3 regions of the Streptomyces sp. NPDC058307 genome follow, and region 3 is predicted to be linked to each of the others. Evidence: riboswitches for the same ligand, from Rfam matches in the RefSeq annotation. Region 3 holds a riboswitch; each other region holds the start of a gene.

Region 1 (7,513 bases), on a different contig from region 3:
TCGAGGTACGAGCCCTTCATCTCGTCCACGACGTCGATGTCGAGGATCCGCTCCTCGTACGAGTCGTCGGGCGGCGGGGTCTTCGTGCTGCGGCGGGCCATCGCTGCCGGCTCCTCTTTTCTGGTCGCTCGCCTACGGGTCGCTCACGTCGGCCCTTTGGCTCACTCTTGCTGAAGCGTGAACGGGTCTGCGCGGACCATTGTGGACCGCGGCACTGACAGTCCGGGCCGGGGCCCGGCAGGGCCGCCCGGCCCGGCAACGGCACAGCGCCTCCGTCACGGTTGCCCGCAGGCTACGCGATCCGCTGTGGGCGTACGCGCTCCGGGAACTTCGCCGGGGGTCCGCACGCTTGCATACAGTGGCAGGACCGGCAGGAAAACCGCGGTTTCCACGACCGCGAACGCGATCGAAGGGACGTACATGCCCATGGGTCACACGGCCACAGACCAGGCAGGCACCGGGGGCCTGACAGCGACCGAGCACCGCCTGGCCAACGGCCTGCGCGTGGTGCTCTCCGAGGACCACTTGACCCCGGTCGCGGCGGTGTGCCTCTGGTACGACGTCGGTTCGCGCCACGAGGTCAAGGGACGTACCGGCCTGGCTCACCTTTTCGAGCACTTGATGTTCCAGGGTTCCGGACAGGTCAAGGGCAACGGGCACTTCGAGCTTGTCCAGGGCGCGGGCGGCTCGCTCAACGGCACCACCAGCTTCGAGCGCACCAACTACTTCGAGACCATGCCGACGCACCAGCTGGAGCTCGCCCTCTGGCTGGAGGCCGACCGCATGGGCTCGCTGCTGGCCGCCCTCGACGACGAGTCGATGGAGAACCAGCGCGACGTCGTCAAGAACGAGCGCAGGCAGCGCTACGACAACGTCCCCTATGGCACCGCGTTCGAGAAGCTGACCGCGCTCGCGTACCCGGAGGGCCACCCCTACCACCACACCCCGATCGGGTCGATGGCAGACCTGGACGCGGCCACGCTTGAGGACGCGCGCGCGTTCTTCCGCACGTACTACGCGCCCAACAACGCCGTCCTGTCGGTCGTCGGCGACATCGACCCGGAGCAGACGCTCGCCTGGGTCGAGAAGTACTTCGGCTCGATCCCCTCGCACGACGGCAAGCCCGCGCCCCGCGACGGCTCCCTGCCCGAGGTCATCGGCGAGCAGCTGCGCGAGGTCGTCGAGGAGGAGGTCCCCGCGCGCGCGTTGATGGCCGCCTACCGGCTCCCGCACGACGGCACCCGTGAGGCGGACGCGGCCGACCTGGCCCTCACCGTCCTCGGCGGCGGAGAGTCCTCCCGCCTCTACAACCGGCTGGTACGGCGCGACCGTACGGCCGTCGCGGCCGGCTTCGGCCTGCTGCGCCTGGCCGGTGCGCCCTCCCTGGGCTGGCTCGACGTGAAGACCTCTGGTGATGTCGAGGTGCCGGTCATCGAGGCCGCCATCGACGAGGAGCTCGCCCGGTTCGCCGCCGAGGGCCCCACGGCCGAGGAAATGGAGCGCGCCCAGGCCCAGTTGGAGCGCGAGTGGCTGGACCGGCTCGGCACCGTCGCGGGCCGTGCCGACGAACTGTGCCGTTTCGCCGTCCTGTTCGGCGACCCCCAGCTCGCCCTGACCGCCGTACAGCGGGTCCTGGAGGTGAGCGCCGAGGAGGTGCAGGAGGTCGCCAAGGCCAAGCTGCGCCCCGACAACCGCGCGGTGCTCGTCTACGAGCCCACCGCCCCGGCCGAGATCGCCCAGAGCGCCGAGGACGCCGACGCCCCGGACTCCGCGGCCACCGTGGAAGCGACCGACGAGAACGAGGAGGCGGCCAAGTGACCGAGCTCGCCGCGATGGAATTCCACCCGCAGCCGCAGGCGGGCGAGCCCAAGGTCTGGGCCTTCCCCGCCCCCGAGCGCGGGAAGCTCGACAACGGCCTCACCCTCCTGCGCTGCCACCGCCCCGGCCAGCAGGTCGTCGCCGTCGAGGTGCTCCTGGACGCGCCCCTGGACGCCGAGCCGGCCGGCCTGGACGGTGTCGCCACGATCATGGCGCGCGCGTTCTCCGAAGGCACCGACAAGCACTCCGCCGAGGAGTTCGCCGCCGAGCTGGAGCGCTGCGGCGCCACCCTCGACGCGCACGCCGACCACCCGGGCGTCCGCCTCAGCCTCGAAGTGCCGGCCTCCCGCCTCGCGAAGGCGCTCGGTCTGCTGGCCGACGCGCTCAGGGCGCCCGCGTTCGCGGACAGCGAGGTCGAGCGGCTCGTCCGCAACCGCCTGGACGAGATCCCGCACGAGCTGGCCAACCCGTCCCGGCGCGCCGCCAAGGAACTCTCCAGGGAGCTGTTCCCGGCGGACTCGCGCATGTCGCGCCCGCGCCAGGGCACCGAGGAGACCGTCGAGAACATCGACTCCGCGGCCGTACGCGGCTTCTACGAGAAGCACGTGCGGCCCGCCACCGCGACCGCCGTGGTCGTCGGCGACCTCACCGGCATCGACCTGGACGCGCTGCTCGCCGACACCCTCGGCTCCTGGACGGGGTCCACGGGCCGGCCGCGCCCCGTGCCGCCGGTGACCGCCGACGACACCGGCCGCGTCGTCATCGTGGACCGCCCCGGCGCCGTCCAGACGCAACTGCTGATCGGCCGTATCGGCGCCGACCGGCACGCACGCGTGTGGCCCGCGCAGGTGCTCGGCACCTACTGCCTCGGCGGCACCCTCACCTCCCGCCTGGACCGCGTCCTGCGCGAGGAGAAGGGCTACACCTACGGCGTACGGTCGTTCGGGCAGGTCCTCAGGTCCGCCCCGGACGGCTCGGGCGCCGCGATGCTCGCCATCAGCGGCTCGGTCGACACCCCGAACACCGGTCCCGCCCTGGACGACCTGTGGAAGGTGCTGCGCACGCTGGCCGAGGGCGGTCTCACCGACGCCGAGCGCGATGTCGCCGTACAGAACCTCGTCGGAGTGGCACCGCTCAAGTACGAGACGGCCGCGGCCGTCGCGAGCACGCTGGCCGACCAGGTCGAGCAGCACCTGCCCGACGACTACCAGGCGACCCTGTACCAGCAGCTCGCCGCGACCGGCACCGTCGAGGCCACCGCGGCCGTCGTGAACGCCTTCCCGGTGGACCGGCTGGTGACGATCCTGGTCGGCGACGCGGCCGCCATCAAGGAGCCCGTCGAGGCGCTCGGCATCGGCGAAGTCAAGGTCGTGACGGCCGAGTAGAGGAGCTGGACGTCAGGAGCCCTGGTGACGCAACAGCCACCAGGGCTCCTGGATGTCCGAATTGGGCAGGAGGTTGCCTGTCTGCCCTGTGGGATGCGCTACAAACCCCGTGATCGGTTTGGGGATTGAAAGTGGCCCCGCTTAGCGTCCTCTGGGCTGTCCGTCAGGCACTGCGCCGCGCCCGCGGCACCGGACAGTCATCGCCGAGTCCCCGCATGGCGTAAGTCAGGGGAGCCGGGGACCCATCACAAGTCCCTGGGGTGAATCGGACGCCCGCGCACCGCGAGGGGGTCCGTAGGAGACCTTCCTGCTCCGAACCCGTCAGCTAACCCGGTAGGCGAGAAGGAAGGAAAGGACCAGCCACCACATGGCGTTCACCTGCGCCACCGGGAAGCACCGTCGTCCCGGCCGTATGAAGCGCACCACCGCCCGCGCGGCGGGTGTCGCGGCCCTCGCCACCACCGGCGTCATCGGCACCATCGCAGCCCCGGCGTTCGCCGCCGACAACTCCGTGGAGCAGACCGGCCTCATGCCCGTCGTCAGCGTCGGGGAGTCCCTCGCCGACCAGCTCGACGCCCAGGCCGAGGCGCAGGCGCAGGCCGCCGCGCAGAAGAAGGCGGCGGCGGAGGCCAAGCGCAAGGCCGAGGCGCGCGCCAAGGAGATACGCGAGGCCAAGGAGCGCGCCGCCCGCGAGGCCGAGCGCAAGCGCCTCAACCGCTTCGTCGCCCCGATCTCCGGCTCCTACGTGTCCACCGGCTACAAGACCGGCGGCTCCCTGTGGTCCTCCGGCAGCCACACCGGCATCGACTTCCACGCCGCCAGCGGCACCTCGGTCCACGCGGTCGGCCGCGGCACCGTCGTGGAGACCGGCTGGGGCGGGTCGTACGGCAACCAGATCGTGATCAGGATGGCCGACGGCACGTACACCCAGTACGGCCACCTGTCGTCCATCGGCGTCTCGGTCGGCCAGTCGGTCACTCCCGGCCAGCAGATCGGCCTCTCCGGCGCGACCGGCAACGTCACCGGCCCGCACCTGCACTTCGAGGCGCGCACCACTCCCGAGTACGGCTCGGACATCGACCCCGTCGCCTACCTGCGCTCCCACGGGGTCAACGTCTGACGCCCACCGCGCGACCGCCACGAGGCCCCGGCTCCCGAGCCGGGGTTTTCGTCGTTTCCGGGGCCCCGTTGTCCAAAAAATATCCCCGGATTCCCGTCCGCCGTCGGAAATTCCCGCTCATTGCAATAGAGTCACTGAACACACGTCAATCGGCGACGTTTCACGGGGATTAAGACGGAGGTCGGACATGCGTATTCCGGCGCACTCGGTATGCACGGCGATCCGCGACGACATCGTCGCCGGAGTCCACGAGCGCGGGAGCCGGCTCACCGAGGAACTGCTCGCCCGCCGCTACGGCGTCTCCCGGGTCCCGGTCCGCGAAGCCCTGCGCACACTGGAGGCCGAGGGCTTCGTGGTGACGCGGCGCCACGCGGGCGCGTGTGTGGCAGAACCGACCGAGCAGGAGGGCGCCGACCTCCTGGAGATGCGCATGCTCCTCGAACCGCTCGGTGCCTCCCGGGCCGCCCAGCGGCGCACCGAGGCCCATCTGAAGGTGCTGCGCGGCCTGGTCAGGCTGGGGCAGGAGCGGGCCAGGCGCGGCAACAGCGACGATCTGCGCTCCCTGGGGGGCTGGTTCCACGAGACGCTCGCGCAGGCCTCCGGCAGCCCCGCGCTGACCTCGATGCTGACCCAGCTGCGCCACAAGATCGCCTGGATGTACGTCGTGGACGCGCCCGCCAACCCCGTGGAGTCGTGGGCGGAGCACGGCGCGATCGTGGACGCGGTGGCGCGCGGGGACAGCGAGCGCGCGCGGGCGATCACGACGCTGCACACCGAGCGCTCGGGCGCGGCGCACCGGCTGCGGTTCACCTCCGGGCCGGACCGCACGGACCGTGTGAGGACCTCGCAACATCCTGTAAACGTGACAGGTCTGCGGCATTAACACGGGCGCCGTATACAAAGAGGGAGTAATTCGCGGGGCGCTATTTCCGCTGCCCGCAAAAGGGAAATGCGAAGGGCCCGCCCGGTAATTCGGACGAGCCCCTCGGTGCTTTTCAGGGCACCTTCCCTCAGACGGTCTCGGGAAGCTCCTCGAGCCCCTCGGCGACCAGCTTGGCGAGCCGGTCGAGGGCCGCGTCCGCACCCTCGGCGTCGGAGGCGAGGACGATCTCCTCGCCGCCCTGGGCGCCCAGGCCGAGAACGGCCAGCATGGAGGCCGCGTTGACGGGGTTGCCGTCGGCCTTGGCGATCGTCACCGGGATGCCTGCGGCCGTGGCGGCCCGGACGAAGATGGAAGCGGGGCGGGCGTGAAGGCCCTCGGCCCAGCCGACGTTGACGCGGCGCTCAGCCATGTGATGCTGCCCTTCGGTTCTCAGGGTTGTCTAGACCAGTTTCCCACACGTGAAGCGCTCCCGGACAGGCCTGAAGTCCTGCCGGGGGGAGTGGTCGGACCGCGGCCTCGGCCCGACTTCCGTCCCTGTGTGTCCTCGTGTGTCCTCGCGCGTTCTCCACAGACTGCCTCGCGCCGTTGTCGTACGCGAGCCGTACTCTGGGGCCCATGCAGAGCGCGTCGGACCGGCACGAGTATCCCGCCCACTGGGAGGCCGACGTGGTGCTGCGCGACGGCGGCACCGCGCGTATCCGGCCCATCACCGTCGACGACGCCGATCGCCTGGTCAGCTTCTACGAGCAGGTCTCGGACGAGTCGAAGTACTACCGCTTCTTCGCGCCCTACCCTCGCCTGTCCGCCAAGGACGTCCACCGCTTCACGCACCACGACTTTGTGGACCGGGTGGGACTCGCCGCCACGGTCGGCGGCGAGTTCATCGCCACCGTACGCTACGACCGCATCGGCGCCGACGGTATGCCCGCCACCGCCCCCGCCGACGAGGCCGAGGTCGCCTTCCTGGTCCAGGACGCCCACCAGGGGCGCGGCGTGGCCTCCGCCCTCCTCGAACACATCGGGGCCGTCGCCCGCGAGCGCGGCATCCGGCGCTTCGCCGCCGAGGTGCTGCCCGCCAACGTCAAGATGATCAAGGTGTTCACCGACGCCGGCTACACGCAGAAGCGCAGCTTCGAGGACGGCGTCGTACGCCTGGAGTTCGACCTGGAGCCCACCGACCGCTCGCTCGCCGTGCAGTACGCGCGCGAACAGCGTGCCGAGTCGCGGTCCGTGCAGCGGCTGCTCACCCCCGGCTCCGTCGCCGTGGTGGGCGTCGGACGCGCCCCGGGCGGTGTGGGCCGCAGCGTGCTCGGCAACATCAGGGACTACGGCTTCACCGGCCGCCTGTACGCCGTGAACAAGGCGTTCCCCGAGGAGCAGAAGGAACTCGACGGCATCCCCGCCCACCGCTCGGTGCGGGACATCGACGGCCCCGTCGACCTCGCGGTCGTCGCCGTACCGGCCGAGCACGTGCCCGAGGTCGTCGCCGAGTGCGGGGCACACGGCGTGCAGGGACTCGTCGTGCTCTCCGCCGGGTACGCCGAGAGCGGCCCCGAGGGGCGCGAGCGTCAGCGTGAACTCGTGCGGCACGCACGCGCGTACGGCATGCGGATCATCGGCCCGAACGCCTTCGGCATCATCAACACCTCCCCGGACGTCCGCCTCAACGCCTCACTGGCCCCCGAGACCCCCCGCCCCGGCCGGATCGGCCTGTTCGCCCAGTCCGGCGCCATCGGCATCGCCCTGGTCTCCCGGCTGCACCGGCGCGGTGGCGGCGTCACCGGCGTGACCGGCGTCTCCACCTTCGTCGCCTCCGGCAACCGCGCGGACGTGTCCGGCAACGACGTCCTGCAGTACTGGTACGACGACCCGGACACCGACGTCGTCCTCATGTACCTGGAGTCCATCGGTAACCCCCGCAAGTTCACCCGCCTCGCCAGACGTACGGCGGCGGCCAAGCCCCTGGTCGTCGTGCAGGGCTCGGGCACCGCCCCGCAGGGCCACGCCGTCCGCGCCACCCGCCTGCCGCACGCGACGGTGTCGGCGCTGCTGAGGCAGGCCGGAGTGATCCGCGTGGACACCATCACCGAACTCGTGGACACCGGCCTGCTGCTCGCCCGCCAGCCGCTGCCCACCGGACCCAAGGTGGCGATCCTCGGCAACTCCGAGTCGCTCGGCCTGCTCACGTACGACGCGTGCGTGGCCGAAGGGCTGACGCCCTCACCCCCGCTGGACCTGACCACCGCGGCCGCGCCGGAGGACTTCCACGCGGCCCTCGCGCGCGCGTTGGACGACGACCACTGCGAC
Region 2 (7,513 bases), on a different contig from region 3:
TTCTTTCCGCTCGAGATAGAGGCTACTCGTCAAGTGGTCGAGAACAACTACATCCAGATCAGAAGTGCGCGGGAATGAGAAGATTACGAAAGGCCCCGTGATACCCACATGCGCCCCGGCAGTGAACGGCAGTACCTGCAGCCGCACTTGAGGCAACCGCGCCGCCTCCAGGAGCCTCCTCAGCTGCCGGGCCATCACCTCGGGACCGCCGACCTCCCGCCGCAGCACCGCCTCGTCCAGGACGGCGCTCAACTCCAGAGGCGGCTGCGCGCGAAGGATGTCCTGCCGGGCCAGCCGCACCTTGACCAGTGCGTCGAGACGTTCGTCGTCGAGGCCATCCACCGCGGCCCGGGTCACCGCGCGGGCGTACTCGGGCGTCTGCAGCAGCCCGGGCACGACCGAGGTCTCCAGCGTGCGCATCGCGCTCGCCTGGGCCTCCAGACTGATGAAGTCCCGGTACGTCGGCGGCAGGACACCCCGGTACGCGTGCCACCAGTGGTGCCGGCCGCCGGTCTCGTCGGAGCCCGCCAATACCATCAGCAGCTCCCGCAGATTCGCGTCCCCCACGCGGTAGGCGTCGAGAAGTAACCGCACATCGGCCGGCTTCACGCCGCTGGCACCGGTCTCGATGCGGCTCACCTTCGACTGGTGCCAGCCCACGAGCCGGGCGGCCTCACCGCTGGTGAGCCCCGCACTCGCGCGCAGCGCACGCAGTTCGGCGCCCAGTTTTCGCCGACGCACCGCGGGGCCGTGCTGCATGGCGCTACTCCTTACTCCGTGCGAGCCGCCCGCATACGGTCTCGCGTCGCGGAGTTCACCGCTTCGAGCGACAGATATATGCACATCTTGGTGGATCGGCACCCGTCACGGCCTCGGTGATGGCACTCTGACGATGAACCACCAGTCCGGGACCGTACTCGAACCATCCGCACCGTGTCGGACTCCGGTCCCGTGGGAAAGGGACGACGTCGCCATGGCAGACCACCTGGAAGCATCCGTCACTCTGCCGAGCGAACCCGCCTCGGTCTCCGCGGCCCGCACCTATGTCCTGACCACACTGGCGGAGTGGGGGCTGCCGCCGACCACCGACGCCGCCGAGACCGTCCGGCTCATCGTCTCCGAACTCACCACCAACGCCGTACAGCACACCTTCGGGCAGTCACCCACCTTCACGGTGGACATCGAGCTGGAGCGTGACGAACACCTGCGCATCGGGGTCACCGACAGCCACCCCCGCTTCCCCAAGCGGCTGCCGGCCGCGGTCCAGCAGGACAACGGGCGGGGGATGGTGATCATCCGCTGGCTCGCCGCGGAGTACGGCGGCAGACTGAGCGTCAGGCCCACCCGGGAAGGCGGCAAGACCGTCTCCATCGAACTGCCCTGGACCGTACCTGCGGAGCCGGTCACCGCCGCCGGCCAGCAGGAGCCGTGACCGACCGGTCGCGGACGCGGGTGCCGCGGGCACGCGTGTCAGACCGGCCGCGCTCTGTCGCACGCTGGGGCGGCCGAGCCGTCGTCGGGGTCGCCGCAGGCGCGGTGACGGCTCTCGGGGTGATGCTCCCGGGCGGGCCGCCGCGCGCGGCCTGATCACCTCGTGCTCCGCCGGCCGGGGTGCCGGGCGCGCCGGTGCCGCCTCGCGCTCCTCGGCGAGGCCCGCCCGCCGGACCAGTCGGGGAAGCGTGCCCCACAGGCCCACACACACCATCAGGGTCGCCGCGCCCGCGGCCACTCCGCCCGCCCGGCCCGTCGTCACGTCCACCACGAGCAGCACCGATCCGGTGAACGCGAACACCAGAACCCCCATGCCGACCGTCGCGAGCCGGGAGGAGACCGGCACGATGCGGGCCTTGGCGCCGCGTTGGAAGAGCGAGCGGTGCAGGGCGGCGGGCGCGGTGAAGAGGGCCGCCGCGAGCACCGCGAACAGCAGCGTGGTGACGTACGGGGCGCGCTGGAAGGTGTCGGGCGACGGGAAGCGCCGGGTGAAGGCCAGGGTCAGCAGAAAGGCGAAGAGGATCTGCACCCCGGTCTGGGTGACGCGCAGTTCCTGGAGCAGTTCGCCGAAGTTGCGGCCGGCGCACTCCAACGGGTCTCGCTGCGGGCGGTGCACCGGCTGTGGTCGGCCATGCGGCACGGGTAACCACCTGAGCCCGTGTCACGGGAGGCCCGAGAGGGCGACGGGAGGTCAGGTCGCCGCCGCCCCCTCGGGGGCGTCACTTGACCCGGCCGTACCAGACGCTCTTCGTCCAGATCTTCTGCAGTCGCACCACGTCCCCGGTCTTCGGGGCGTGCCAGATCTTTCCCTTCCCGGCGTAGATGCCGACGTGGTACACGTTCGAACCCGAGTGGAAGAACACCAGGTCGCCGGCCTTGCGGCTGCGCACGCCGATGTGGCGGGTCTTGTTGTACTGCTGGGCCGCCGTGCGCGGGAGCTTCTTGCCCGCCTTCTTGAACGAGTACAGCGTGAGCCCTGAGCAGTCGAAGCGGCGGGGCCCGGTGGCGCCGTACTTGTACGGCGAGCCCTTCTTGGAGGCCGCTACCTTGAGTGCCTTCGTCGCAGGTGTCGCTGCCGCGGCGTCGGGCGCGAGGCCCGGGACCACGACGGAGCCGCCCACGGCGGCGATGGCGAAGGCCGAGGCCGTACCGGCCCGGACCATCAGCGACGGGACACGATTGAGCGCAGTCATGCGCAACCCTTCGTCAGCCGCCTGTGAAGGATGACCTGTCGGATTCGGGCTGGCGAAGTTGCCCGGCCGCTGACGCGGCTTCACCCCAAGGGATGCTCGGCCCGGTCATGGTGTGACCGTTCCGGCGACCCGTCGTGCTTGGGTCCTCCACTCCTGCCGATCCACTTCTGTCGACCGGTCATCCGGGCGGCGGCAGGACTCGGCGTCCGCCCGGATCGCCCCGCCACTGCGGCGGGGGCTTGTCGTCAGACAGGGATCTTGGCGCAAGAAAGTGCGAAAAGCCCAACGGAACCGATGATTTGTGGTGTTACTCACCACTCACCCGTTTGGGTGGACACCCCTTCGAAGGACCCCGAAGGAAGGGGTGTCGAGGGGTCAGGAGACCCCCGGACCAGCACAGAAGGGCCTCGTTCCGGTAGCGAACCAGGCGCGTTGCGCAAGTTCGACGCTCGCAAAAAGGGAGCCGTGCCTCCTCCAATAGGGGGTACGTCGTTTGGTCCGTTTCGACTCAGGTCCGGACGCCTCATCAACTGTCGGGCTCGGGAGGGACGGTGACCCGGGCCGTACGCCGCTCGCCGTCCAGGACCCGCAGCGCCCGCGCCAGCGTCTCGGCGTGCAGTTCGCGCTCACCCCGGCCGTGCATCAGCACCAGCGCGTCGCGCAGCTCGGTCGCCCTGCTCACCAGCGCCTGCGCGGCGCGCAGGCCGCCGTAGGTGTCCTCGCGCCGGGCCGGGTTGATCCGGCCCAGCAGGTCGACCACGTCGAGATAACGGTCGATCAGCTCGCCCTCGGCGCGCGTGAGTGCGGGCAGCGGTGGAAGGTCCGGGACCATCGGGCGATCACCTCGCGCCCGGTGCGGGGTGGGAGGACCTGCGGCTCGGGACGATCGCGTCCGCCAGGCCGTACTCCACGGCGCCCCGGGCGTCCAGGATCCTGTCGCGCTCGATGTCCGCGCTCACCTGTTCGGGGCTGCGTCCGGTGTGCCGGACCAGCATCTCCTCCAGGCGGGCCCGCACCCGGATCAACTCCTCGGCCTGGATGGCCAGATCGTTCGCCTGTCCCTGCACCGGCTCGCTCAGCGCGGGCTGGTGGATCACCACCCGGGCGCCCGGCAGGACGGACCGCTTGCCGGGGGTGCCCGCCGCCAGCAGCACCGCGGCGGAGGAGCCGGCCTGTCCGAGGCAGGTCGTCTCCACGTCGCAACTGACGTACTGCATCGTGTCGTAGATCGCCGACATCGCGCTGAACGAGCCGCCGGGGGAGTTGATGTACAGCGAGATGTCCCGGTCGGGGGCCTGGTACTCGAGGTACATGAACTGCGCCATCAGATCGTTCGCCGAGGTGTCGTCGATCTGCGTCCCGAGGAAGACGATCCGTTCCTCCAGCAGCTTCGAGTACGGATCCGTCGTCGTGTGCCCGAAGCTCGTGCGCTCATGGAACTCGGGCAGGACGTGACGGGCGGTGGGTCGGATCATGGCGTACCCCTCCTCGCGGCAGGCTGTCCGTAAAAAATGTACAGGACGTACGTGACGTGATGATGGGGCGCATTGAAGTGATCCACAAATCACCGCAGGTCAGGCCGTGTTTAAGCTGATCGTGAAGCAGGTTTCCCTCACGATCGTCTGGTGTGTTCAGGCAGCCCGCGTCGCCCTCAAAGCCGAGCAGAACCGTGAGGTGATCCGAGGCGGCGCGTAGGCAACTGGACCACCGCGCTCCAGGTCACCGGCAGCCGTGAGTGACCGTCTGCAAGCTTCCGAGCGCCGGAGGGCCCGTCGTCCGTACTCTGGGGGGCTTGCGGCGAATCAGGCTGATTCCTGGCACGATGCCTGTTATGCAACGGGTGCCCGTCCCCTGCCCCGGCCATCTGATCCCGGATGCCACCGACAGGTTCGACGCCGCATACCGGGCGGCCAAGGCGCAGCGTGCCGTGTACGTGGGTATCGAACGCGAGGGCGAGCGGTGGACGGTCAAGGCGGATGCGCTGAGCGCCGGCCCCGCCCACATCGTCCAGGACAGCGTGAACCTCGCCATGCGGGCCGCCATCGTCCGCCTGGTCCGCGCGCGGGAGGCAGGATCGGATGCTTTTGCGGGCCCGGTGTACTTCATGCTGCACGGCGTGCCCAGCGAAGGGCGGGCCCGTGAACTCACCGCCGCCTTCCACGCCGCCCTGTATGGAGATCTGGGGCCGCTGCACCGCGCGGTGCCTGCCTGCCGCTGATCAAGACGGTGACGCGGCCGGTTGACGCCTCAGTGACCTGACCCGCGCCCGGAGCGTTGAGCCGGGCAGGACGGACGCACCGCCGTCCCGAGGGCCCTCGGCTTGCTTCCCGCTATTGGGCCGAGGGCCACCTGCTCGTGGTCACAGCCTCCGGCTGGCCCGGTGTACGAAGGCGGGCGGGAGGTTCGCCCACACCGCCTTCGAGCGCTCCAGCCGGTCGAAGCGGCAGGCCAGTTCGGCGGTGAACTGGCGGGCGGGCGGGGTCCAGGCCGCGTGCAGATAGGCGAAGGTGGTGAACCGGCCACCGGGCGCGAGGACTTCGCTCACGGCGTCCAGGATGTGTCCGCGCCGGTCCTGCGGCATGACCGTCCACGGCAGCCCGGAGACCACCGCGTCGACCGGTTCGCCCACCACGGCGGCCAGCCCGGCGGCCGAGCCCTGGACCACGGTCAGCCGGCTGTCACGCCGGGTGGCCGACAACCGGGCGGCGAGCACCTCGTTGAGCTCGACTGCGACGAGCCGTGCGTCGGGGGCGAGCCGGGCGAGGATCGCGTCGGTGAACACCCCGGTCCCCGGGCCGAGTTCGGCAACGAGCCGGGCCCGCTCCAGGCCTATGCCCTCGGTCATCGTGTACGCCAGCCGCCGTGAACTGGCGGCTACGGCACCGGTCATGAGGGGCCGTCTGAGGAACTCGGTGGTGATGGACATGGCGGCCATGCTGGAAGAGCGCCGGGTGGCCGGACGTCGTATCCCGGGCTGGTGTCCGTACGACTGGGGGAGGACCTGGTGACGCCCGCCAGGACGATGCCGGGGAGCGGGGCCCGGCCGTAGCGTGAGGCCGTGCAACGGCTGATGGAGACCCTGCCTCGTCTGCGGCGCGCACATCCGTGGCTGACGGACGTGCTGCTGATTGTGCTGGTGGCCGTGCCCCCGGTGATCCGCCCGCAGCCGGGCTGGCGACCGGTCTGGGTACAGATGGTCGTGTACGCCGCCCTGGTGCTGCCCCTGCTGTGGCGCCGCCGCCGACCGGTCCTGGTCGCGGCCGTGGTGACGGCCGCGTTCTGGGCCCAGTATCTCGGACAGGTGTGGGGACAGGAACCGGGACGCGGCGCCGTCGCCCTGGCCGCGGTCGTGGCCACCCTCACGGTACGCGGCCTGCGCCGTGCTGCTGCGGCGACGGTGCTCTGCGCCGCCGGCTGCGTAGCGCTGTGGGTTCCCGCCTGGCAGCGGGACTACGGGGGGCCGGGTGCCCGCGGTGCCTTGCTCACCCCGCTCGCGGTGGGACTCCTGTTGGCCGGGGCCTGGCTGTTCGGCGAGTTCGTCCGTGCCCGGCGCGCCTATATCGCCGAGTTCGAACGCAGGGCCGCGCTCGCCGAGTCGGAGCGCCTCGCCCTGGCCCGGGTCGCCGTCACCGAGGAGCGGGCGCGCATCGCCCGCGAGATCCACGACGTCCTCGCGCACAGTGTCAGCGTGATGGTGCTGAACGCCGAGGGCGGCCGGCTGATGCGGCACACCGATCCCACGGTCGTCGACCGCACCCTCGGCGTCATCAGCGCGACCGGCCGTGAGGCCCTGGACGAACTGCGCCGACTGCTGGAAGTGTTGCGCACCCCCGACGCGGATGCCCCAGCCGGCGGCCCCGGCCGCGGGGCCGGGCCGGATCACAGTGGGGCCGTCGAGTCCCTTTCGGCTGATCTTCGGAGGCTGGTCGGGCGCCTCGACACGAGCGGCAGGCGCGTCCGGCTGGATCTTCGTGGGGAACGGGGCGGTCTTCCGGCGGATCTCACCGCGCAGACCTACCGCATCGTGCAGGAGGCGCTCACCAACGTCGTCAAACACGCGCCGCCGGACGCCACGATCCGCGTACGGGTCGACACAGGTTCTCAAGGGCCCGGGCGGCAGGTCAGCGTCCGGGTGGAGAACTCGGCAGGAGCCACAAGGGGAGCAGCCCCGGAGCACCCCACCCCGCTGCTTCTGTCCGGTCACGGACTCACCGGCATGCGCGAACGCACCGCCCTGTACGACGGGAACGTCGACGCCGGACCCACACCCGACGGCGGCTACCGGGTCACCGCCACCCTGCGCCCCACCGGACTCAAGACCGCCCCGGTGACCCCATGACCAAGCCGACCCCGACCCCGACCCCGACCCCGTCCCCGTCCTCGGCTTCCGTTCCGTCATCGTCACGGGTGCTGATCTGCGACGACCATGCGCTGATCCGGATGGGCCTGCGCATGGTCATCGAAAGCCAGCCCGACCTCACCGTGGTGGGCGAGGCCGCCGACGGCGATGCGGCGATCACGGGGGTGGCCGCGCTGGAGCCGGACCTCGTCCTGATGGACGTACGCATGCCCGGCATGAACGGGCTCGCCGCGACCGAGCACCTCTGCGCACTGCCCCAGGGACCCCGGATCCTCGTCGTCACCACCTTCGACCTCGACGAGTACGCCTACGCTGCCCTGCGCGCCGGCGCGAACGGCTTCCTTGTCAAGGACGCCCCGGCCGAGGAGATCCTGGTCACCGTCCGCGCGGTGCTGCGGGGCGAGGTCATGGTGGCGCCTTCACTCACCCGACGCCTGGTCGAACGCTTCGTCCTGCAAGCCCCCGCATC
Region 3 (7,513 bases):
ACGGCTTCTTCGCGGTGTACGCGATGTTCATGGTGCCGGCGTTCGCGCTGCTGACCTGGCTGGTCATCTGGACACGGCAGCGGGAGCTGAGGACCGTGCGCGAGGAACTGCCCGCGTACGCCGTCGCCGGATGGCTGACGCCGACCGAGCCCTATGTGCTGGGCTCGATGCGGGCGCGGCTCTTGGCGCGGGACTACGCGCGGCGGCAGTTCGGCGGGCGGGCCGCGGCGCGGGCGGTCTCGCAGTACGAGGCGTACGCGACGTCGCTTGCCTTCCTGCGGCGCCGGGGGCGGCTCGGGCGGGCGGGCGCGGACTTCGTCGTACGGGAGCGGGAGTTGCTGCACGAGCTGTGGCGGCGGCGGGACGTCGCGCGTCCCTCGCTGGACCACGCGGCCCGGGTGACGGCACCGCCGGTCCCGGTGGCCGCGCCGCCCTGGCCGGTGTACGGGGCGTACGGATACGCCCCTCACCAGCCCCAGCCGACGCACCCCGCCCAGCCGACGCCCCCGGTCCACCCGGTCCACCCGGTCCACCCGGTCCACCCGGTCCACCCGGTCCACCCGGCGGTGCAGTACCCCGCCTACAACCCGTACCGCACGTAGCTCGCGCGGCGGAGGCTCAGGCCGACGCCTCCGTCAGGCGCGCAAGCTCCTCCTCCGTCAGGGTCAGGTCCGCCACGCCCAGCAGCGCCGGCAGCTGTTCCACCGTGCGGGCGGACGCGATCGGCGCCGCGACCGTCGGCCGGGCGGCGAGCCAGGCGAGGGCGACCGTGGCGACCGGGACGGTGTGGGCCTCGGCGATGTCGTCGAGAGCCGCGAGCACCTTCCGGCCGCGCTCGGTGTCCAGGTGCTGGCCGGCGCCCGCGGCGCGCGCGCTGTCGACCGTCGTACCGGGGCGGTACTTGCCGGTGAGGAACCCGGAGGCGAGGGCGTAGTACGGGACGGCGGCGAGGCCCTCCCGGGCGGCGACGGCCTCGAGTTCACCCTCGTACGTGTCGCGCGAGACCAGGTTGTAGTGGGGCTGGAGGGCGACATAGCGCGCGAGGCCCTCGCGGTCGGAGAAGGCGAGGGACTCCGCGAGGCGCGCGGCGGAGATGTTGGAGGCGCCGATCGCCCGCACCTTGCCCGCCCTCACCAGGTCGTCCAGCGCGCCGATGATCTCCTCGACCGGCACCTCGGTCTTGTCGACGTGGGTGTAGTACAGGTCGATGTGGTCGGTGCCCAGGCGCTTCAGGGAGGCGTCGGCGGCGGCCTTGATGTTCGCCCCGGACAGGCCCGGGAAGTCGGGGTGCTGGCTGACCTTCGTGGCGATGACGACGTCGTCGCGGTTGCCGCGGGCCGCCAGCCACTTGCCGATGACGGTCTCGGACTCGCCGCCGGAGTTTCCCTCGACCCACGCCGAGTAGACGTCGGCCGTGTCGATGAAGTTGCCGCCGGCCGCGGTGTACGCGTCGAGCACGTCGAAGGAGGTGGCCTCGTCAGCGGTCCAGCCGAAGACGTTGCCACCGAGGGTGAGCGGGAAGACCTCGAGGTCGGAGGAGCCGAGCTTGCGAAGAGAAGTCATGCCATACGTCAACGCCCGCGCCGGGCGCCGGTCTTCCGCTATGGCCGCAAAGTCCTCGTAAACAAGCGGAAGCAGCTACTCCGGCGCACCGGCGGGAACCTCCGGGAACCCCGAGGGGCGCCTCAGGGAGTGAGCCCCTTGCCGCGCAGCCACGTCATCGGGTCGATCCCGTTGGCCGAGCCGCCCGGGTGGACCTCCAGGTGCAGGTGCGCGCCGGTCACGTTGCCCGTGGCGCCCACGCGTCCGATGACGTCACCGGTGCCGACCTTCTGGCCGACGCTGACGTTGATCGAGGACTGGTGGCAGAACCACAGCTCGGTGCCGTCGTCGAGGGTGAGGATCGTGCGGTAGCCGTAGGAACCGGCCCAGCCGGCCTGGGTGACGGTGCCGCCGTGGATCGCCTTGATGAGCGTGCCCGTGGGGGCGGCGAAGTCGAGGCCCGTGTGGTAGCCGGAGGCCCACAGGGAGCCGGCCTGACCGAAGGTGCCCGTGATGGTGTACGACGAGGTCGGCAGCGTGTACTGCTTGGCGAGCTCGGCCAGGCGCGCGGCCTCGGCCTTCTTCGCGGCCGCCTCCTCCGCCTTCTTCTTCGCGGCGGTGGCCTTCTCCTGGGCCTCCTTCTCCGCCTTGGCGGCGGCCGCGTCGGCCTCCTTCTCGGCGGCGTCCGCGATGGCCTGGGCGGCCTTGGTGTCGAGCTGGCCCTGCTGCACCTCGGCCTGGGCCAGGATGCGCGAGCGCAGCGCCTCACCGGCGCCCGAGGTGCCCTTGACGGTGTCGGCGGTGGTGGCGCCGACACTGCTGAAGGCGCTCGTGTCGTCCGCGGCGGGGGCGGAGTCGTCCGAGATGAGCGAGCCCACGTTGGGCAGGTCCGGCAGCGAGATGGAGACCGGCGGCTTGCCGGTGTTGGCGCTGGCCATCCCGCCGGCGCTGACGGCGGCTATGACACCGACGCCCAGAACGGTGGAGCTACGGGCGAACCCTCCGCCACGCTGCTTGGCGACGCGATGCCGGCCTCGTACGGGGGCGAGGGAGTCCGCGGTGGGGTTCCACTCGCCGAGCGGGGCCTCGTCGTCGGCACGGTAGCCGCCGTATACGAGGGTGTCGCTCGGGACGTACGGCGCCTCGGGGGCAGGCGGGTTGGACGCCACGTGGGCGCGCTCCTTTCCTTCCTTCTCGCCTACCGGGTTAGCTGACGGGTTCGGAGCAGGAAGGTCTCCTACGCGCGTATACCGACCGTGCTGCCACGGCGGAGTACGAGCGATTCACCCCAAGTTGGTGGTTCCCCGGTTCCCTTGCGGAATTCGGCGCGTGAGCACGGAGCCGTCTCTTGTGACGGCTGGGACGACCGCGCTGCGTTATCGAACGTTAATAGACCCGGGGGCCCGATTCCAAGCTGTTCCACTTGATCATTAACGAAACCCGGCAGGACTTACGGCCCATGAACGGCTAAAAACGGGCGAGTTGACCTTCACTCAAGCCACACACGGACATTGACGGTATGTCAGCTGTAACGCGGAGGGCGGTCACGCGCTCACCCCGCGTCACATCACGTCACGAGCGGAAAAAACACTCAGGGCCGGAATCCAGTGAACTGGATTCCGGCCCTGAGCCTTGAGTAGCGGGGACAGGATTTGAACCTGCGACCTCTGGGTTATGAGCCCAGCGAGCTACCGAGCTGCTCCACCCCGCGCCGTTGTGTAACCAGCATACGTCATCCGGGGAGTGCTCCGCGCCAGGGTTGTTCCGGGCGTCGTGCAGGTGGTCGAGTCGGCGATGGCCAGGACCGCCGCGGGGAGTGATCCTCGCCCGGCCCCCGATGGTGTAGCGGGCTACACCGTGCGCCCGGGGCCCGTTCGTCTAGCGTGAGCCGCATGTGGAAGTCGGTGCAGCGGACGGCGATGGCGACCGTGCATCTCGTCGTGGCCGCGGCGATGTGCTTCGGCATGTACCTCTTCATCACGGTGCTCCTGATCGCCGCCATCGGTACGGTCGCCGTGGTCGGCTGCTGGCTGCTGCCCGAGGCCGTGCTGCTGATACGGCGGATCGCCGGCGCCAAGCGGAACCTGACCGCCCTGTGGACGGGCCGGGAGATCCCCGAGGCGTACACACCGATGACCGGCACCCTGCGCGAACGGCTGCGCATCTCGGTGCGGGACCCCGGCACGCTCAGGGACCTGCGCTGGATGCTCGCCTACTACCTCTACGGCGCCCTCCTCGCCCTCGCCCTCCCGCTGTGGCCCCTCGGCCTGCTGGTCGACGGCGTGTGGGCCGGAGCGCTGCGCCGAGCCCCCGTCGTCCTGCCGCTGATCGTGCGGCTCGCGGACACCGAGGCCCGCTGGTCGGCCGTGCTGCTCATGCCGTCCCCGAGTGCCAGGCTGGCCCGCCGGGTCGAGGAGCTGCGGGAGACCCGGGCCGACGCGATCGCCGCGCACGAGGCCGAGCTGCGCCGCATCGAGCGGGACCTGCACGACGGCGCCCAGGCCAACCTGGTGGCGCTGTCGATGCGGATCGGACTCGCCAAGCGGGCCTACGAGCGTGACCCGGACGCCGCCCGCAAACTGCTGGACGACGCCCAGGACCAGGCCGAACAGGCGTTGACGGAGCTGCGGCAGGTGGTGCGCGGGATCCATCCGCCGATCCTCACCGACCGGGGTCTCGTCGGCGCGGTACGGGCGCTCGCCGCGAGCAGCGGGCTCACCGTGGGCGTGGACGACGGCGGCCTGGACGAGGGCACCCGGGCGCCCGCGGCGGTGGAGGCCGCGGCCTACTTCGTGGTCGCCGAGTCGCTCACCAACGTCGCCAAGTACAGCGGCGCCGACCGGGCCGAGGTCCGGCTGGCCAGGACCCGGCGGGGTCTGACCGTGCGGGTGCGGGACGAGGGCCGGGGCGGCGCCGACGAGTCCGCGGGCTCGGGGCTGCTCGGGATGCGGCGCAGGGTCGCCGCGCTCGACGGGACCTTCGAAGTGACCAGCCCCGCCGGGGGCCCGACCGTGATCGATGTGGAGCTGCCGTGCGTGTGGTGATCGCCGAGGACAACGCCCTCCTGAGAGAGGGGCTCGTGCTGCTTCTGACCTCCTCCGGGCACGAGGTCGTGGCCGTCGTCGGCACCGGCCCCGAGATCCTGCCCGCCCTGCTCGAACACCGCCCTGACGTGGCCGTCCTCGACGTGCGGATGCCGCCCGGCTTCCGCGACGAGGGACTGCGGGCCGCCCTGGAGGCGCGGGAGCGGATCCCGGGGCTCCCGGTGCTGGTGCTCTCGCAGTACGTCGAGGAGTCGTACGCCGCCGAGCTGCTGGCCGGTGGCACCAGCGGGGTCGGCTACCTCCTCAAGGACCGGGTCGGCCGGGTCGACGAGTTCCTCGACGCGCTGGAGCGGGTGGTGGCCGGCGGTACCGCGCTGGACCCCGAGGTCGTCACCGAGCTCCTGACCCGCCGCCGCGACACCCCGCTCGACTCCCTCACCCCGCGCGAGCGCGAGGTGCTGAAGCTGATGGCCGAGGGCCACGACAACACGACCATCGCCAAGACGCTCGTGGTCACCGAGCGCGCGGTCAGCAAGCACATCGGCAACGTCTTCCTCAAGCTCGGCCTGCCGCCGAGCGACAGCGGCCACCGGCGGGTCCTGGCCGTGCTGGCCTATCTGGCGCACACGCCCAGGTGACGCTCAGCCGACGCCGAGTTCGGTCAACTCCCCCAGCGGCAGCGTGTGCTGGGTCTGCAGGACCTTCGCGCGCAGGTAGCGGACGTTGTGGGCGGTGGTGAAGACACCGGTGGGGACCCGGTCGCGGACGTCGATGCCGAGGTCGCGCAACTGGCCCGCCTTGTCGGGGTTGTTGGAGAGCAGGTCGAGCTCGGAGATCCCCAGGGCCTGGAGCATCTGCGCGGCCGCGGTGTAGTCGCGGGCGTCCTCGGGCAGGCCCAGCGCGGTGTTCGCGGCGTAGGTGTCGAGACCCTGGTCCTGGAGAGCGTAGGCGTCGAGCTTGTTGTAGAGGCCGATGCCGCGGCCCTCCTGGCGGAGGTAGAGCAGGACGCCGCCGCGCTCGGCTATGCGCTCGACCGCCTCGCGCAGCTGCGGGCCGCAGTCGCAGCGGGCGGAGCCGAAGACGTCGCCGGTGAGGCACTCCGAGTGCAGCCGCACCAGCGGGGTGGTGCCGGGGGCGGGGTCGCCGAGGACGACGGCGAGGTGCTCGCGCCCGTCGGCCAGGCCGTGGAAGGTGACGAGTTCGGCGTCCACGCCGTAGCCGTCCCCGAAGCGCAGCGGGACGCGGACGCGGGAGCGCTGGGTGGCGGCGGGCAGGTCGGTCATGCGGGTACTCCGCTCCGTAGGCATACCTGCTTCAGATTTGAAGCAGTTCTACTGATCGAGACCCTACCTCATGCTTTAAATTTGAAGCAACGCTTTTATGGCGCTTGTCACTGGCCTGTATGGCGCTTGTCACGAACAGGGCGGCGCGGACCGTCGGCGCCACGGGACCTCCCCGGAGGCACCCTCCTCACCCTGGAGTCCCTCCGTGACACTCGTGAAGATCTCCTCCAGCTGTCCCACCTGCTCCGGGGTGAGCCGGTCGAAGAGCGCGGCGCGGACCGTGTCCACATGGCCCGGCGCAGCCCGCTCCAGCACCGCCATCCCCTCCTCCGTGAGGACCGCGACGCTGCCCCGCTTGTCCCACTGGCAGCTCTCCCGCCGCAGCAGCCCGTCCTTCTCCAGCCGGGCGACGGCGTACGTCAGCCGGGGCCGGGTGATCTTCAGCCCCTCGGCGAGCTCGGTCATCCGCAGCCGCCGCTCCGGGATCTCGGAGAGGTTGGCCAGGATGGAGTAGTACAGGTGCGGCATGCCGGCCTCCTGCTGGAGCTGCCGGTCGATGGTGTCCTCCAGGAGGAGCGAGGCGGCGATGTACGCACGCCAGGCTCGCTGCTCGTCGGGGCTGAGCCAGCGGGTCGTCATGCCCCCAGTGTAGGTTTGCTTCAAACTTGAACCAAGCCCCGTCATCCGTTTCCGAGAGGGACCGCACCGATGCCCCACCCCTACGTCCTCCTCTCCGCCGCGGTCTCCCTCGACGGCTACCTCGACGACACCGGCCCCGACCGCCTCCTGCTGTCCAGCCCGGCCGACTTCGACCGCGTCGACGAGGTCCGCGCGTCCGTGGACGCGATCCTCATCGGCGCGGGCACGATCCGCGCCGACAACCCCCGCCTGCTGGTGAACTCCGAGACGCGCCGCGCGGCCCGGGTCGCCGCCGGGAAGCCGCCGTACCCCCTGAAGGTCACGGTCAGCGGCTCGGGCGAGCTGGACCCGGCCGCGAACTTCTGGCACACGGGGGGCGACAAGCTCGTCTTCACGACCGACAAGGGCGCGGAGCGGGCCCGTGCCCTGGGCCTGGCGGCCGATGTGGTCTCCCTCGGCCCCGAGCTGGACTGGCGCCGCCTGCTGGAGCACCTGCACGAGGAGCGCGCGGTGGAGCGGCTGATGGTGGAGGGCGGCGGCCGGATCCACACCCAGCTCCTCCAGCAGGGTCTGGCGGACGAGGTGCAGCTGGTCCTGGCCCCCCTCTTCGTCGGCACCCCGGACGCCCCCCGCCTCTTCGGCCCGGGCGGCTACCAGTCCGGCCGGCTGCGCCTGCTGGAGAGCCGCCGTATCGAGGACGTGGTCCTGATGCGCTACGAGCCCACCGCCCCCGGCACCGGCCCGCTCGCCGTCGCCGCGGACCACCAATGGCTCGCGCTGGCCTGTGAGTTCGCGGCGCAGTGCCCGCCCTCACGGACGGCGTTCAGCGTGGGCGCGCTGGTCGTGGCGGCCGACGGCACGGAACTCGCCCGCGGCCACTCCAGAGAGGCCGGCGACCCGGTCGTCCACGCGGAGGAGGCGGCGCTCGCGAAGATCGCCCCGGACGATCCCCGCCTGGCCACGGCCACCGTCTACACCAGCCTGGAACCCTGCACCCACCGGGCC

What was found. A riboswitch is a leader RNA that binds a small molecule or an ion and turns the genes downstream of it on or off. The one in region 3 is predicted to bind cyclic di-AMP.
Region 1: linked by a shared signal. The riboswitch ahead of ACFVYN_RS19485 (M23 family metallopeptidase) and the one ahead of ACFVYN_RS39455 (M23 family metallopeptidase) in region 3 are both predicted to bind cyclic di-AMP.
Region 2: linked by a shared signal. The riboswitch ahead of ACFVYN_RS11670 (C40 family peptidase) and the one ahead of ACFVYN_RS39455 (M23 family metallopeptidase) in region 3 are both predicted to bind cyclic di-AMP.

Annotation. Positions count from the first base shown of each region.
Region 1 is NZ_JBHVYZ010000025.1:25,061-32,573, reverse strand. Features, by position in the region: gene ACFVYN_RS19500 (DNA topoisomerase (ATP-hydrolyzing) subunit A) at 1-101, opposite strand, end outside; gene ACFVYN_RS19495 (M16 family metallopeptidase) at 427-1,818, shown strand; gene ACFVYN_RS19490 (M16 family metallopeptidase) at 1,815-3,203, shown strand; cyclic di-AMP (ydaO/yuaA leader) riboswitch at 3,395-3,558, shown strand; gene ACFVYN_RS19485 (M23 family metallopeptidase) at 3,571-4,323, shown strand; gene ACFVYN_RS19480 (GntR family transcriptional regulator) at 4,511-5,206, shown strand; gene ACFVYN_RS19475 (HPr family phosphocarrier protein) at 5,334-5,615, opposite strand; gene ACFVYN_RS19470 (GNAT family N-acetyltransferase) at 5,822-7,513, shown strand, end outside.
Region 2 is NZ_JBHVYZ010000012.1:63,292-70,804, reverse strand. Features, by position in the region: gene ACFVYN_RS11685 (helix-turn-helix domain-containing protein) at 1-759, opposite strand, end outside; gene ACFVYN_RS11680 (ATP-binding protein) at 974-1,432, shown strand; partial or broken gene ACFVYN_RS11675 (DUF6328 family protein) at 1,733-2,020, opposite strand; gene ACFVYN_RS11670 (C40 family peptidase) at 2,211-2,684, opposite strand; cyclic di-AMP (ydaO/yuaA leader) riboswitch at 2,688-2,899, opposite strand; gene ACFVYN_RS11665 (hypothetical protein) at 3,211-3,516, opposite strand; gene ACFVYN_RS11660 (ATP-dependent Clp protease proteolytic subunit) at 3,524-4,159, opposite strand; gene ACFVYN_RS11655 (hypothetical protein) at 4,516-4,902, shown strand; gene ACFVYN_RS11650 (class I SAM-dependent methyltransferase) at 5,044-5,610, opposite strand; gene ACFVYN_RS11645 (sensor histidine kinase) at 5,743-7,023, shown strand; gene ACFVYN_RS11640 (response regulator) at 7,020-7,513, shown strand, end outside.
Region 3 is NZ_JBHVYZ010000105.1:7,725-15,237, forward strand. Features, by position in the region: gene ACFVYN_RS39445 (PrsW family intramembrane metalloprotease) at 1-602, shown strand, start outside; gene ACFVYN_RS39450 (aldo/keto reductase) at 619-1,563, opposite strand; gene ACFVYN_RS39455 (M23 family metallopeptidase) at 1,686-2,711, opposite strand; cyclic di-AMP (ydaO/yuaA leader) riboswitch at 2,723-2,880, opposite strand; tRNA gene ACFVYN_RS39460 (tRNA-Met) at 3,180-3,253, opposite strand; gene ACFVYN_RS39465 (histidine kinase) at 3,435-4,586, shown strand; gene ACFVYN_RS39470 (response regulator) at 4,574-5,224, shown strand; gene ribA (GTP cyclohydrolase II) at 5,228-5,869, opposite strand; gene ACFVYN_RS39480 (MarR family winged helix-turn-helix transcriptional regulator) at 5,999-6,508, opposite strand; gene ACFVYN_RS39485 (dihydrofolate reductase family protein) at 6,578-7,513, shown strand, end outside.